One region of the Kitasatospora sp. NPDC058406 genome, then DNA from elsewhere that is predicted to be linked to it. Evidence: riboswitches for the same ligand, from Rfam matches in the RefSeq annotation. Region 1 holds a riboswitch; each other region holds the start of a gene.
The links. A riboswitch is a leader RNA that binds a small molecule or an ion and turns the genes downstream of it on or off. The one in region 1 is predicted to bind cobalamin.

Region 1 (3,423 bases):
GGGCGGAGGCGATCCTGGCAGCCGGCGGAACGTCCGCCCAGCTGTGGGATCCGACGACCTTCGGGACGTGGTCCCTCCTCCACGACCACCGGGGGACGGTCGTCGCCGCCGCGCTCGACCCACGCGCCGCACGGGTCGCCACGGGCGGGACCGAACGGATCGTCAGGATCTGGGACACCTCGACCGCCGAGGTCGTCCACCGGCTGACCGACCTCAACGGATGGGTGCTCGCGCTGCGCTTCGTCGCCGACGGCACGCAACTCGTCGCCGTGGACGGCGACGGCGAGGCGGGCCTCTGGGACGTCCGGACGGGCGCGCTGCTGGCACGCTCCCACCGGCTCGGTTCCCGGTCGGAGACGGGCGCAGCACCCGGTGCGCCGGCGGCCCCCTGGCAGCAGGAGGCCGCCCGCCACGACTGGAGCCGCATCGCGTGCTCCTGTCGTCGGGGAGCCCGCCACGTCCCGGAGGACTTCGCACGGCTCATGGCCGCGCGGACGCCCGAGGAGGCGTCGGGACACGGGCTGGTGGGCGACGTCGAGTCCCAGGGCTTCCTCTCCGAGGCCTCCCTGCCGTTGGCCTCGATGCTCCTCCTGGCACTGGAGCACGAGCAGCTGTCGGCGCCGGCCCGCTACCGGGTGCTCGACCTGCTGATGGCGTGCGTGGAGGGTGAAGCCGACCTCAGCGCCTCGGCGGCCGGCCACCCCGACATCGAGGAGGAGTGCTGCGACGCGGTGCGGCGCGGGATCCCGCTCTTCTACGAGGAGTTGGCCGCCGGGAGCACGCCCGGTGCCGGCGAGCCCGCCTACCTCATCCTGCGTGCCCTCGGCGAGGACACGGAGCGGCTGGACGGCATCCGGAAGGCCGGTCTCGGGTAGGCGTTCCCTGAGGTGTGCCTCGTGATCCGGGGGCCGGGCGGTGATGCCGACCGGCCCCCGGATCATGTTCGAGCGGTCCCGCCAGGTGGCCGCCGGCCGATCCCGGAGGCGGCCCGGAAGGCCGGGTGGGAGACGAAGGGCAGTGCCCCGGGCGCCGGGGCCGACGCCGACCACGAGCCCCGGAAACTGCTCGGCGACGCCGACCGACCGTTCTCGGCCACCCGGGCGCGCTCGCCGACGAACCATCCGAACGATCGCCCCAGGTACCGGCCGACACCGACCTGACCACGCCTGATACCTTGCAGTGGCCATGGTGTTCGGGAAACCGGTCTGAGTCCGGTGCGGCCCTCGCCACTGTTGCCGCGGAGTGCCGCGGCCCTCGCTGACCGGCTCTGCCAGCGGTCAGGGCCACTGGGTCGGCTGGAAGAGCCACCCGGGAAGGTCGGCTGCGGCGTGTCGATGCGGAAGCCAGGAGACCGGCCACGGCGCGACATGTTCCACGAGGGTTTTGGAGAACACGTGCCCAGCGCTCTGCCGTACCCGTTCCGTTCCATACGTTCCGCACGTCCCGTAGGTGCCGCAGGTCCCACAGGTCCGGTGCGCGTCGGCCGCGCGGTCGCGGCCTTCCTGTTCACCGGTGTGCTCGGCGCCTGCGCGGGCGCCCCCGCACCCGACGCGCCCAGTGCGACGGCCGGCAGTGCCGGGCCGGTCACCGTGAACAACTGCGGGACCACCGTGACGGTCGGCGCGCCGCCCGAGCGGCTGGTGACGCTCAATCAGGGTGCCACCGAGGTGGCCCTGGCCCTCGGCCTGGAGTCCCGCATGGCCGGTACCGCCTATCTCGACAATGCCGTCCCGGAGAAGTGGAAGGCGGCCTACGACTCCGTGCCGGTGCTCTCCAAGGACTACCCGACGAAGGAGAAGCTCCTCGCGGCGCGGCCCGACTTCCTGTACGCCTCCTACTCCAGCGCGTTCACCGACAAGGTCGCGGGCACCCGGGACGAGCTGGGCGGCCAGGGCATCCCGTCGTACCTGTCCCCGTTCGGCTGCTCGGACAAGAGCCAGGTGCCGCCGCCGACCTGGCAGGCGATGTGGGGCGAACTGAACGACGTCGCCAGGGTCTTCGGTGTCACGGAACGGTCCGCCGCGATCCAGCGGCAGCAGGAGCAGCAGCTGGCCCAGTTCACGGCGACGGCCGCGGGCAAGGGCCTGAAGGTCCTGTGGTTCGACTCGGACACCAAGGCACCGTTCGTCGGCTCCGGCCACGGCGGGCCTCAGCTGGTGCTCGACGCCGTGGGGGCCCGCAACGTCTTCGCAGACCTGCCCGGTGCCTGGCAGAACGTGAGCTGGGAGAAGGTCGTCGCCGCGGACCCGGACGCCATCGTGCTCGCGGACGCCGACTGGGACACGGCCCAGTCCAAGATCGACTATCTGCAGGGCGACCCGGTGCTGAGCAAGCTCACCGCCGTGCAGCGCAAGGCCTTCGTGGTGGTGCCGTTCTCCGAGTCGACCCCCGGTGTGCTGCTCGCCGACGGTGCCGCCCGGGTGTCGGCGGGACTGGGCCGACTGCACCCGGGATCATGACCGCCACGTCCCCTCCCGCCGTGCGGCTCACCGGTCCGGGCCGCACGGCGGCGGCCCTGGCCGTCGCCGCGGCCCTGCTCCTGGCCACCGTGCTCCTCGGTCTGGCCGTGGGCTCGCACCACGAGCCGGTCCGGACGGTGATCGACGTCGTGGTGCGCCGTCTCGGGCTGGGCGACCCGCACGTGACGCTGCTGGACGACCAGATCGTCTGGCAGTTGCGGCTGCCCCGGGTTCTGGGAGCGGCTGCCACCGGCGCCGGTCTCGCGGTCTGCGGTGCCGTGCTGCAGACGCTGACCGGGAACGACCTGGCCGATCCCTTCCTGCTCGGGATCTCGGACGGAGCCGCCGCCGGCGCGGTCACCGTGATCGTCCTCGGGGTCGGCGTGTCCGGCGCCGTGGGAACGGGCGCGGTGGCGACGGCGGCGTTCGCCGGCGCCCTGCTCGCGGCCGTCGTCGTGCTGGCCCTGGCCGGTGCGCGCACCCGGACGCTGCCGACCACCCGGACCGTGCTCGCCGGCATCGCCGTCGGGCAGATGTGCGGGGCCTACACCTCGTTCGCCGTAATGGTCCTCGGGGACCGCGACGCGGCGCGCGGTGTCATGGAGTGGACGCTGGGCTCGGTCGCCGGCGTGCGGTGGCCCACCGCCGTCTTCCTGACCGCGGTCGCGCTGGCCGGGGTCACGGTCCTGGCATCCTCGGCCCGCGACCTGGACGCCTTCGCCTTCGGCGAGACCGCCGCCCGCTCCCTCGGCGTCCACGTCGAGCGGACCCGCTGGGTCCTCGTCGCCGTCGCTGCGCTGGTGACCGCGTGCCTGGTCGCCCACACCGGCGTCATCGGGTTCCTCGGCCTGGTCGTACCGCATGTGGTCCGTCTCGTCTGCGGCCCGCGCCACGCCGTCCTGCTGCCCGTGTCGGCGCTGACGGGTGCGTCGCTCCTGGTGGGCAGCGACATCCTGGCGCGCTC
Region 2 (3,423 bases), on a different contig from region 1:
GAGGCGCTCGGCCGCGCGGAACGGGGCCACCGGGTCGTCCGGGCCGTGCAGCACCAGGGTGGGGACCCGCAGGTCGGTGCCGTCGGCGAGGCGCGCGAAGTCGGCCAGATCCAGGCCGGTGCGTCCCTCGGCGGCGAGCGCGCCCAGTTCGGCGGCCACGCCCCGGTAGCCGGCCCGGGCCGCACCGCGCCGCGCGCCGGCCGGCCAGTCCAGCACCGGCGAGTCCAGGATCAGGCTGCTGATCGAGCCTGCCCAGCCGGAGCGGGCGGCGGCCTGCAGGGCCGTGGTGGCGCCGAGCGACCAGCCGTAGAGGACGACCTTGCCGGCGCCGCTGTCCAGCGCGCGCCGGATCGCCGCCTCGACGTCGCGCCACTCGGTCTCGCCGAAGTGGCCGAGGCCGTCCGGGGAGGCCGGCGCACCCGCGTCGCCCCGGTAGCTGACGGCGAGCACCGGCAGGGCCAGCCGCCGGAGCAGCGGGAGCACCGGGAGAGCCTGGGAGCGGTCGGCGCCGGGGCCGTGCACCAGGATCACCCAGGTGCCCCGCGCGCCGTCCAGCCGCCAGGCGGGCAGCGCACCCAGCTCGCCCTCGACGGCGGTCTCGGTGAACGGGATCCCGAGCGCGGTCGTCGGGTCCCCGAGATGGACCCGGGGGGTGAAGCGGACCTCGGTACCGGGCGTGAGGGTGCCCCGGTCCGCCCGGAGCAGGCGGCGGGTGACGCCCTTCCCGTCGCTGTGCAGGACCTCGCCGACGACCGCGTGCCCGTCCTCTCCCCACTCCACGGCCCAGCGGCCGGGGCGTTCGCTCTCCGGGCCGCGGGTGAAGCCGACCCGCCCCGCGCCGAGGGTCAGGACCTGCACCGGGCCGGACCTCGCCCGGGCCGCGACGGCCGGGTGGACCATCCGCTCGGACGCCCGCCGGCCGATCACCAGCACGGCCGCCCCCGTACCGACGGCGGCGGCGGCCACGGTGGCCGCGATTCCCCAACGCATACTCGCTCCCCGCAGTTAAGTCCCGGTGCCGGAGGGTGTTCTGGCCCCAGTCCACTAGCGGCGGCGGCCGGTGGCCAGTAGGACACGGCCGTCCGTGTCAGATCGGGAGCAACGTCACACCGGGGCGCGAGCCTCCGGGGCGGGCCCGTGCGGGGCCGGGGCGGGGGCCGCGCGAGGACCGGCGGTGTGACCGAACGCTCCGTGACCTCGGTTGACTCCCGGTTCGGGGGCGTGATGGGATCCTTCAGCCATACGGAGGCAAGCAGAGGAAGCCGGTGCGAGTCCGGCGCGGTCCCGCCACTGTCACCGGGGAGCACGTCCGGACAATGCCACGGCGAGCCGTCAGAAGCCGCTGGAAGGCCCGGGCGTGCGTCCGACCCGGAAGCCAGGAGACTCTCGCCCCCGGTACGTCGATCCAGGGCGCGGACCCTGAGTGAGGACACCCACGCGATGCAGCCTGCCCCGGCCGCGACGACCCGCCACCGCACCCCGCCGTGCGTCCGCTGACCCGCGCCGCCGCGTTCGCCGCGGGCGCAGTCGCCGGATACCTCGCCGACACCCGGCTCGGCGATCCTCGCCGCGGCCACCCGGTCGCCGTCTTCGGCACCGCCGCGAACCGGCTGGAACGGCGGATCTGGCGCGACGACCGCGCCACCGGCACCGCCTACACCGCGCTCTGCGTGGGCACCGTCGCGGCCGGCGCCGTGGCCGCCGACCGGCTGCTCGGCCGCCGGCCGCTCGGGCGGGCCGCCCTGGCCGCCGCCGCGACCTGGACCGTGCTCGGCGGCACCTCGCTGACCCGGGAGGCCCGGACCATCGGCCGCTCGCTCGCCGCGGGCGACCTGACGGCGGCCCGGGAGCGGCTGCCGCACCTGTGCGGCCGCGACCCGAGCACCCTGGACGAGGCCCAGCTGGCCCGCGCGGTGGTCGAGTCGGTCGCCGAGAACACCGCCGACGCCGTGGTCAACGCGCTGGTCTGGGGCGGGCTCGCGGGCACACCGGGCCTGCTGGCGTTCCGCGCCGTCAACACCCTGGACGCGATGGTCGGCCACCGCTCGCCCCGGTACGCCCGGTTCGGCTGGGCCTCCGCGCGGCTGGACGACGTGGCCGGCTGGCCGGGCGCCCGGCTGACCGCGCTGCTGACCGTCGCCGCCGCGCCCGAACCGCGCACCGCCTGGCGGGTCTGGCGGCGGGACGGCTCCGCACACCCCAGCCCGAACGCGGGCCAGGCCGAATCGGCCTTCGCCGGTGCGGTCGGCGTCCGCCTGGGCGGGACGCTCCGGTACGGCGACCGCGTCGAGCACCGGCCGGTGCTCGGCGAGGGGCTCCGGCCGGTCGGGGTGGACGACATCGAGCGGGCCTGCGTGCTCTCCCGACGGGTGGGCGCGCTGGCGCTGGGTACGACGGTCGCCGGGCATCTGCTGCTCCGGGCGGCCCTGAGCAGGAGAAGGGGTGGGGCATGAGCAACGCACTGCTGGTCGCCGGGACGACCTCGGACGCCGGGAAGAGCGTGGTCACCGCCGGCATCTGCCGCTGGCTGGCCCGTCAGGGCGTCCGCGTCGCGCCGTTCAAGGCGCAGAACATGTCGCTGAACTCCTTCGTCACCGCGGACGGCGCCGAGATCGGCCGCGCGCAGGCGATGCAGGCGCAGGCCGCCCGGGTGGAGCCCGAGGCGGCCATGAACCCGGTGCTGCTCAAGCCCGGCGCGAACGGCCGCAGCCAGGTCGTGCTGCTCGGCCGGGCGGTCGCCGAGGTCGGCGCGCTGGACTACCGCGACCGCAAGCCGGTGCTGCTGGAGCGGGCCCTGGAGTGCCTCGCGGACCTGCGCCGCCGGTACGACGTGGTGATCTGCGAGGGCGCCGGCTCGCCCGCCGAGATCAACCTGCGGGACCGGGACATCGCCAACATGGGCCTGGCCACCGCCGCCGGGCTGCCGGTCGTCGTGGTCGGGGACATCGACCGGGGCGGGGTGTTCGCGGCGATGTACGGGACGCTGGCGCTGCTCTCGGCCGAGGACCAGCGGCACGTGGCCGGCTGGTTCGTCAACAAGTTCCGCGGCGACGCGCGGCTGCTCGCCCCCGGGCTGGAGATGCTCCGCGAGCTGACCGGCCGCCCGGTGCTGGGCACCCTGCCGATGCTGCCCGACCTCTGGCTGGACGCCGAGGACTCGCTCGACCTGTCCACCGTGGTCGACCGCACGGCCGGCCGCGGGCCGCTCGGCGCGGACGTGCTGCGGGTGACCGTGGTGCGCTTCCCCCGGCTGTCGAACTTCACCGACCTGGACGCGCTGGCCCAGGAGCCCGGGGTGCTGGTCCGCTGGGCCACCCGGCCCGAGGAGCTGGCCGACGCCGACCTCGTCGTGCTCCCCGGCACCCGGGCCACCGTCGCGGACCTCGCCTGGCTGCGCGAGCGCGGCCTGGAGACGGCGCTGAA
Region 3 (3,423 bases), on a different contig from region 1:
GCGGCGTCCGCGGTGTTGCCGCCCTTGGCGGAACCCTCGACGGTGAAGTAGGCGTAGCGTCCAAGGATGCTCTTGGTGTTGGTGCAGCCCGGAGTGGCGCAGAAGACCGGCGCCCCCGGGGCGGCGGCGCCCTTGAGGTGGCCGACGTAGTTCTTCAGGGCCGTCTCGGCCTGGATCTTGTGGTCGAAGACGGCGACGCCGAGCGTCACCGCGCTGTCGCCGGAGACGTAGGTGGCCCGGAGGACCTGGCGGCAGCCCTGGTCGCCGAGCGCCCGGCCGAGACCGCCGACCGTGGAGTTGCCGTCCCAGCAGGGCGAGTCGAGCGAGACGACGGTCCGGTTCCAGGTGGCGCCGTTGACGGTCACGGTGAGCGCCGAGAAGAGCGCCGCCGCGTCCTGCGGGGCCGGGTCGGTGGAGGCGTCCCAGAGCGGCTTCGACGGGTCGTCGGGGGTCGCGCTCGGAGTGGGGGTCGGCGTCGGGGTGGACGTCGGGGTCGGCTTGGCGGAACCGGTCGGAGACGGCGCCGGCTGCTGGGTGGCCCCGGTCGCGGTCGACGTGGGCCCGGCGATCGGCTTCTCGTCGCCGTCCTTGCCCAGCAGGAGCAGGCCGCCGGCGACGGCGCCGCCGATGATCAGGACGGCGACGGCCGCACCGATGATCTTCAACCGGGTCTTGCGCCGGTGCTCGGCCGCGTTGCGGTCGGCGAGCGCGGCCCAGTCCGGCTCGGTCTGCTGCGGCTGCTGCGGCGGCGGCAGGTGCTGCGGCTGCGGCTGCGGCTGCGGCGGATGCTGCCAGTGGTGCGAGGGCACCGGCATCGGCGGCTGGGGCTGCGGCGCCGGCTGGGGCTGCACCGGAGGCTGCGGCGCGGGCGGCTGAACAGGCGGCTGAACGGGCGGCGGCACCTGGATCGACTGCGGCGGCTGCGGCGCCGCGGGCGCCGGCGGCCGGGCCGGCGGCGGCGCGGGCGGTCCGTACGACGCCGGAGGCGGTCCGAAGCCGCCCGGTGCCGGCGGCACGGCCTGGCCGCCGGAGGGCTGCTGCCCCGGCGGCACCGGTCCGGGTCCACCCGGCTGCTGGTTCTGTGCGCCCCCCGCACCGGCGGGAGGGGCCGGCTGCTCCCCCGGCGAAGCGGGCTGTCCAGACCACTCCCCGGGCACGCCCGTTCCGTCGCTCATGAGGCGAGATCGTAGGGCATGGCCCTGACCGGCGACCGCCCCGGTCACCATTCCGTTTCCGAATCCTGACAAGCCCCGGGGCGTCCGGAACCCCGGCCCGCGCCCCTTCCCGGCTCCCGCCCCGGTACCAGCGGTCATCGCGCCAACACGCCGCGCTGCACAACATGTGGTGTCGCATCGAGAGAGCACCACTAGATGTATGCTCGACCCTGCTGTCGACGCAGGGGAACCCGGTGCGAGTCCGGGACTGCCCCGCAGCGGTGAGCGGCCGTCTCCCCATGGGAGCCCGCGAGTCCGAGTACCTGCCGACGGTGTGCGAGCGCCTCCCCGCAGAGGCCCCAGCACGAGCACCACCTTCCGGGCCTCGCGGGCGGGCCGGGGACGACACGCCGCGCGACGCCACGGGCGCCCGCGCCGTCCTCCCCTGCCCCGAACGGCCCGGCCCCCCGATCTACCGACGCCGATCGCCGCCAGGAGAGAGCGCCTTGACCACCGCTGCCTCAGTCACCCTGCCCGCCCAGGGTTCCAGCTCCGCCCCCGCCGACCGTACGGTCTCCGACCCCGGCGGCGCGCTCCTCCGCGTGCTGACCGACCGCAGCGTCGACCTCCCCCAGGTGGACCCGGGTCACGTCGCCGCCGCCGCGCTGCGCGGCCGCAACGCCGGCTCGGACTTCGCCGAGCTGCGCGGCCTGGCCATCGACGCCGCCGCGTCGATGATCGCCGAGGACCCGCAGTACTCGAAGCTGGCGGCCCGGCTGCTCGCGCTGGAGATCGTCGACGAGGCGGCGACCCAGGGCGTGGTCTCCTTCTCCACCTCGATCACCGTCGGCCACGCCGAGGGCCTGATCGGCGACACCACCGCCGCGTTCGTCGCCAAGCACACCGAGGCGCTGAACGCCCTGGTCGACCCGGCCGGCGACGACCGCTTCGAGTACTTCGGCCTGCGCACCGTGCAGTCCCGCTACCTGCTGCGTCACCCGATCACCCGCAAGGTCGTCGAGACCCCTCAGCACTTCCTGCTCCGCGTCGCCTGTGGCCTGGCGGTCGGCGACAACGAGCAGTCGGTGCGCGAGGTGGCCGAGCTGTACCGCCTGATGAGCCGGCTGGAGTACCTGACCTCCTCGCCGACCCTCTTCAACTCCGGCACCCGGCACCCGCAGATGTCCAGCTGCTACCTGCTGGACTCGCCGCTGGACAACCTGGACTCGATCTACTCGCGGTACGCCCAGATCGCCCGCCTCTCCAAGCACGCCGGCGGCATCGGCCTCTCCTACTCGCGGATCCGCTCGCGCGGCTCGCTGATCCGGGGCACCAACGGCAAGTCGAACGGCATCGTCCCGTTCCTGCGCACCCTCGACTCCTCGGTCGCCGCCGTCAACCAGGGCGGCCGTCGCAAGGGCGCGGCCTGCGTCTACCTGGAGACCTGGCACGCGGACATCGAGGAGTTCCTGGAGCTCCGCGACAACACCGGTGAGGAGGCGCGCCGCACCCACAACCTCAACCTCGCGCACTGGATCCCCGACGAGTTCATGCGCCGGGTCAACGCCAACGCCGACTGGTCGCTGTTCTCCCCGGCCGACGTCCCCGAGCTGGTCGACCTGTGGGGCGCCGACTTCGACGAGGCCTACCTCAAGGCCGAGCTGGCCGGCAAGGCCGTCCGCACCATCCCCGCGCAGACCCTGTACTCCCGGATGATGCGCACCCTCGCGCAGACCGGCAACGGCTGGATGACCTTCAAGGACGCGTCCAACCGCGCCGCCAACCAGACCGCGCTGCCCGGCCGCACCGTCCACTCCTCCAACCTCTGCACCGAGATCCTGGAGGTCACGGACGACTCCGAGACCGCCGTCTGCAACCTCGGCTCGGTCAACCTCGGCGCCCACGTCGCCGCCGGTGCCACCGCCGCCGACCTGCTGAACGCGATGGACTGGGAGCGTCTGGACGCGACCGTCCGCACCGCCGTGACGTTCCTCGACCGCGTGGTGGACATCAACTTCTACCCGACCCCCGAGGCCGGCGCCTCCAACTCCCGCTGGCGCCCGGTCGGCCTCGGCGTGATGGGCCTGCAGGACGTCTTCTTCCGGCTCCGCCTGGACTTCGACTCCGCCGAGGCCAAGCAGCTCTCCACGCTGATCGCCGAGCGCATCATGCTCACCGCGTACGAGCGCTCCGCCGACCTGGCCGAGCAGCTCGGCCGCCACGAGGCGTACGCGGAGACCCGCGCCGCCCGCGGCGAGCTGCACATCGA
Region 4 (3,423 bases), on a different contig from region 1:
CCGTGCCCGCTCGCCCGGCACGGGGTCCGGCGTCCGCCGGGGGCTCCGTCGATCCGTGCGGCGTCGCCCTGTGCCTAGGATTGATCGCCTGGCCGGTCGGCCGCTCACCCACGTGCCCGAAGGTGGATCGTTCATGGCAATCCCGCAGCAGCAGGCGGGCCCTCCCGGAGTGGACGACGGGGTCTTCGGCGACCCCGTGGTGATCGAGCGGTCCGGCCGCCCGGAGGACGGTGAGTGCCGCCATCTCCTGGTGTGGCGGGCCGGACCCGGCTGGCGGATGCTCAGCAGCGCCGTGCTGGGCGGCGGCCTGGGCGAGCGGGAGTGGCTGGTCAACGCCCAGGTCCGGGCCGGGTACGGCAGGACGGACCCGGACCGGCACCTGGCCGAGCTGGCGGAGGACCTGGGGCTGCGGGGTCCGGGCGTCGGGCTGATGACCGCCGCCCGGGTGGACGCCTTCACCTGGGCCCGCGACCACGGCGTCACCGCGGTGGTGACGACCGGAATCGGCGTGCCGACCTGGGCGTCGGCGCCCGCCGACGGCGACGCGCCCGGCGACGCGCTCGTTCCCGGCACGATCAACATCGTGGTCGTCGTTCCGGTGGCCCTCTCGGACGCGGCCGCCGTCAACCTCGTGGCCACCGTGACGGAGGCCAAGGTCCAGGCGCTGCTCGAAGCCGGGTACGACTGCTCGGGGACGCCGTCGGACGCGGTCTGCGTGGCGGTGCGGCGGACCGGTCCCGGCCGGGAGGCGGAGCCGTTCGGCGGCCCCCGGTCCCGCTGGGGATCCCGCGCCGCCCGCGCCGTCCACGCGGCCGTCGTGCTGGGCGCCGAGCGCGACCGGGCCGGCCGCGTCCGGGGACCCGTGCCCGGTCACCTGCGGTCCACGCCCGGGTGCGGTCGGACCTTCGTGCTCTCCGACGAGTAGCGGCACGGCCGGGGCGCGGGGTTCCGGGACGGCGGGCCGGCACCCGCACCGGCCGGTCCGGTCCTGTCCTGTCCTGTGCCGTCCGGCCCTCCGCCGCCCGTCCGGGGCCCTGGCGGCGTCTCAGGATGTGGACGTCCTGGTGTCCTTGTGTTCTCCCGGTACCGGATTCGTCCTAAGCTGGGCGGGCAGCTGGTTCGCCCTGCCCACCAGGCAGGCGCGTCGTAAGAGGGAACCCGGTGGGAATCCGGGACTGCCCCGCAGCGGTGAGTGGGAACGACCGCCGTCATACGCACTGGGCCCGGTCGGGTCTGGGAAGCGACGGCCAGTAGGTGTCCGCCCTTTCGGGCGGGCGTGTCCACGAGTCCGAAGACCTGCCCGTTGCCCGCACGCGACCCGTTCGCGCGCGGACATCCCGGTGACCTCGTGGGCGGGTCGGCGTACATACCAGGCGGATCCGGCGCTTCTCGTGCGCACGCGGTCCCGCCCGGTTCGTCACCCCTTCGCGCCTCCGTCCCGTCACCGGGGCCACAGACAGGCTCGCGAAGGAGAGTCCCTTGACAGCGAAGTCCGCAGCCGCGGCAACCCTGGCCACCGTGTACGGATACCCCCGCCAGGGCGGTGGCCGTGAGCTCAAGAAGGCGATCGAGGGGTACTGGAAGGGCGCCGTGAGCGCCGACGCCCTGCTGGCCACCGCCGCCGACCTGCGTCTGGAGAACTGGAGCAGGCTCGCCGGGGCGGGCGTCCAGGAGGTGCCCACCGGCGACTTCTCGCTCTACGACCACGTGCTGGACACCACGGTCGCCGTCGGCGCGATCCCGCCGCGTCACCGGGCGGCGGTCGAGGCCGACCCGCTGGACGGCTACTTCGCCATGGCGCGCGGCACCCAGGACGTCGCGCCGCTGGAGATGACCAAGTGGTTCGACACCAACTACCACTACCTGGTGCCCGAACTCGGCCCCGACACCGTCTTCACCGCGAACTCCGCCAAGGCGGTCGCGGAGTTGCGCGAGGCCCTGGACCTCGGCCACAGCGCCCGTCCGGTGCTGGTCGGCCCGGTCACGTACCTGCTCCTCGCCAAGCCCGCCCCGGGCGTCCCCGAGGACTTCCAGCCGCTCACCCTGCTCGACCGGCTGCTGCCCGTCTACGCCGCCCTCCTCGCCGACCTGCACGAGGCCGGCGCCGCCTGGGTCCAGTTGGACGAGCCGGCGCTCGTCCAGGACCGCACCCCCGCGGACCTGAACGCCACCGCGCGCGCCTACCGCGACCTCGGTGCCCTCGCCGACCGGCCCAAGCTGCTGGTCGCGAGCTACTTCGACCGCCTGGGCGCCGCGCTGCCCGTGCTGGCCAGGGCCCCGATCGACGGCCTCGCCCTGGACTTCACCGGCCCGGCCGCCGCCAACCTGGGCGACCTGGCCGCCGCGGGCGGCCTGCCGGGCAAGCGGCTGGTCGCCGGTGTGGTGGACGGCCGCAACATCTGGATCAACGACCTGGAGAAGTCGCTCTCCACCCTGGCCACCCTGCTCGGGCTGGCCGGCACCGTCGACGTGGCCCCGTCGTGCTCGCTGCTGCACGTCCCGCTGGACGCCGCCGCCGAGCGCGACCTCGACCCGCAGATCGCCCGGTGGCTCGCCTTCGCGCGGCAGAAGGCCAACGAGGTCGCCCTGCTCGCCCGCGGCCTGCGCGAGGGCACCGGCGCGATCACCGCCGAACTCGCCGCCAACCGCGCCGACCTGGCGTCCCGCGCCAACTCCCCGATCACCCGTGACCCCGCGGTGCGGGCCCGCACCGCGGCCGTCACCGAGGCGGACGCCCGCCGGGCCCAGGCCTACCCGGAGCGCGCCGAGGCCCAGCGCACCCGCCTCGGCCTGCCGCTGCTGCCGACCACCACGATCGGGTCGTTCCCGCAGACCTCCGAACTGCGGGTGGCCCGGGCCGACCTCACCGCCGGGCGGATCGACCCGGCCGCGTACCGGGAGCGCATCCGGACCGAGGTGCGGGAGGTGATCGCCTTCCAGGAGAAGGCCGGCCTGGACGTCCTGGTGCACGGCGAGCCCGAGCGCAACGACATGGTCCAGTACTTCGCCGAGCAGCTCACCGGCTACCTCGCCACCCGGCACGGCTGGGTGCAGTCCTACGGCACCCGGTACGTCCGCCCGCCGGTGCTGGCCGGTGACATCTCGCGCCCGCACCCGATGACCGTCGACTGGTTCCGCTACGCGCAGGACCTGACGGACCGTCCGGTGAAGGGCATGCTCACCGGGCCGGTCACCATGCTCGCCTGGTCCTTCGTCCGGGACGACCAGCCGCTCGCCGACACGGCCTTCCAGGTCGCCCTCGCCCTGCGCGACGAGGTCACCGACCTGGAGGCCGCCGGCGCGGTCGTCGTGCAGGTCGACGAACCGGCGCTGCGCGAGACGCTCCCGCTGCGCTCCGCCGACCGCCCGGCCTACCTGGACTGGGCCACGGTCGCCTTCCGCCTCGCGACCTCGGGCGTGCGG

Region 2: it holds a riboswitch for cobalamin, as region 1 does, so the genes downstream of both, ACFWOG_RS02295 (cobalamin biosynthesis protein) here and ACFWOG_RS12850 (ABC transporter substrate-binding protein) in region 1, are expected to answer to the same signal.
Region 3: it holds a riboswitch for cobalamin, as region 1 does, so the genes downstream of both, ACFWOG_RS24020 (ribonucleoside-diphosphate reductase subunit alpha) here and ACFWOG_RS12850 (ABC transporter substrate-binding protein) in region 1, are expected to answer to the same signal.
Region 4: it holds a riboswitch for cobalamin, as region 1 does, so the genes downstream of both, metE (5-methyltetrahydropteroyltriglutamate--homocysteine S-methyltransferase) here and ACFWOG_RS12850 (ABC transporter substrate-binding protein) in region 1, are expected to answer to the same signal.

Annotation. Positions count from the first base shown of each region.
Region 1 covers NZ_JBHXKE010000051.1:19,241-22,663, reverse strand. The annotation lists gene ACFWOG_RS12855 (WD40 repeat domain-containing protein) at 1-875, shown strand, start outside; cobalamin riboswitch at 1,170-1,375, shown strand; gene ACFWOG_RS12850 (ABC transporter substrate-binding protein) at 1,473-2,459, shown strand; gene ACFWOG_RS12845 (FecCD family ABC transporter permease) at 2,456-3,423, shown strand, end outside.
Region 2 covers NZ_JBHXKE010000005.1:65,649-69,071, forward strand. The annotation lists gene ACFWOG_RS02290 (alpha/beta hydrolase) at 1-990, opposite strand, end outside; cobalamin riboswitch at 1,255-1,386, shown strand; gene ACFWOG_RS02295 (cobalamin biosynthesis protein) at 1,485-2,453, shown strand; gene ACFWOG_RS02300 (cobyric acid synthase) at 2,450-3,423, shown strand, end outside.
Region 3 covers NZ_JBHXKE010000128.1:21,112-24,534, forward strand. The annotation lists gene ACFWOG_RS24015 (hypothetical protein) at 1-851, opposite strand, end outside; cobalamin riboswitch at 1,358-1,500, shown strand; gene ACFWOG_RS24020 (ribonucleoside-diphosphate reductase subunit alpha) at 1,685-3,423, shown strand, end outside.
Region 4 covers NZ_JBHXKE010000077.1:25,766-29,188, forward strand. The annotation lists gene ACFWOG_RS17345 (adenosylcobinamide amidohydrolase) at 134-925, shown strand; cobalamin riboswitch at 1,099-1,319, shown strand; gene metE (5-methyltetrahydropteroyltriglutamate--homocysteine S-methyltransferase) at 1,480-3,423, shown strand, end outside.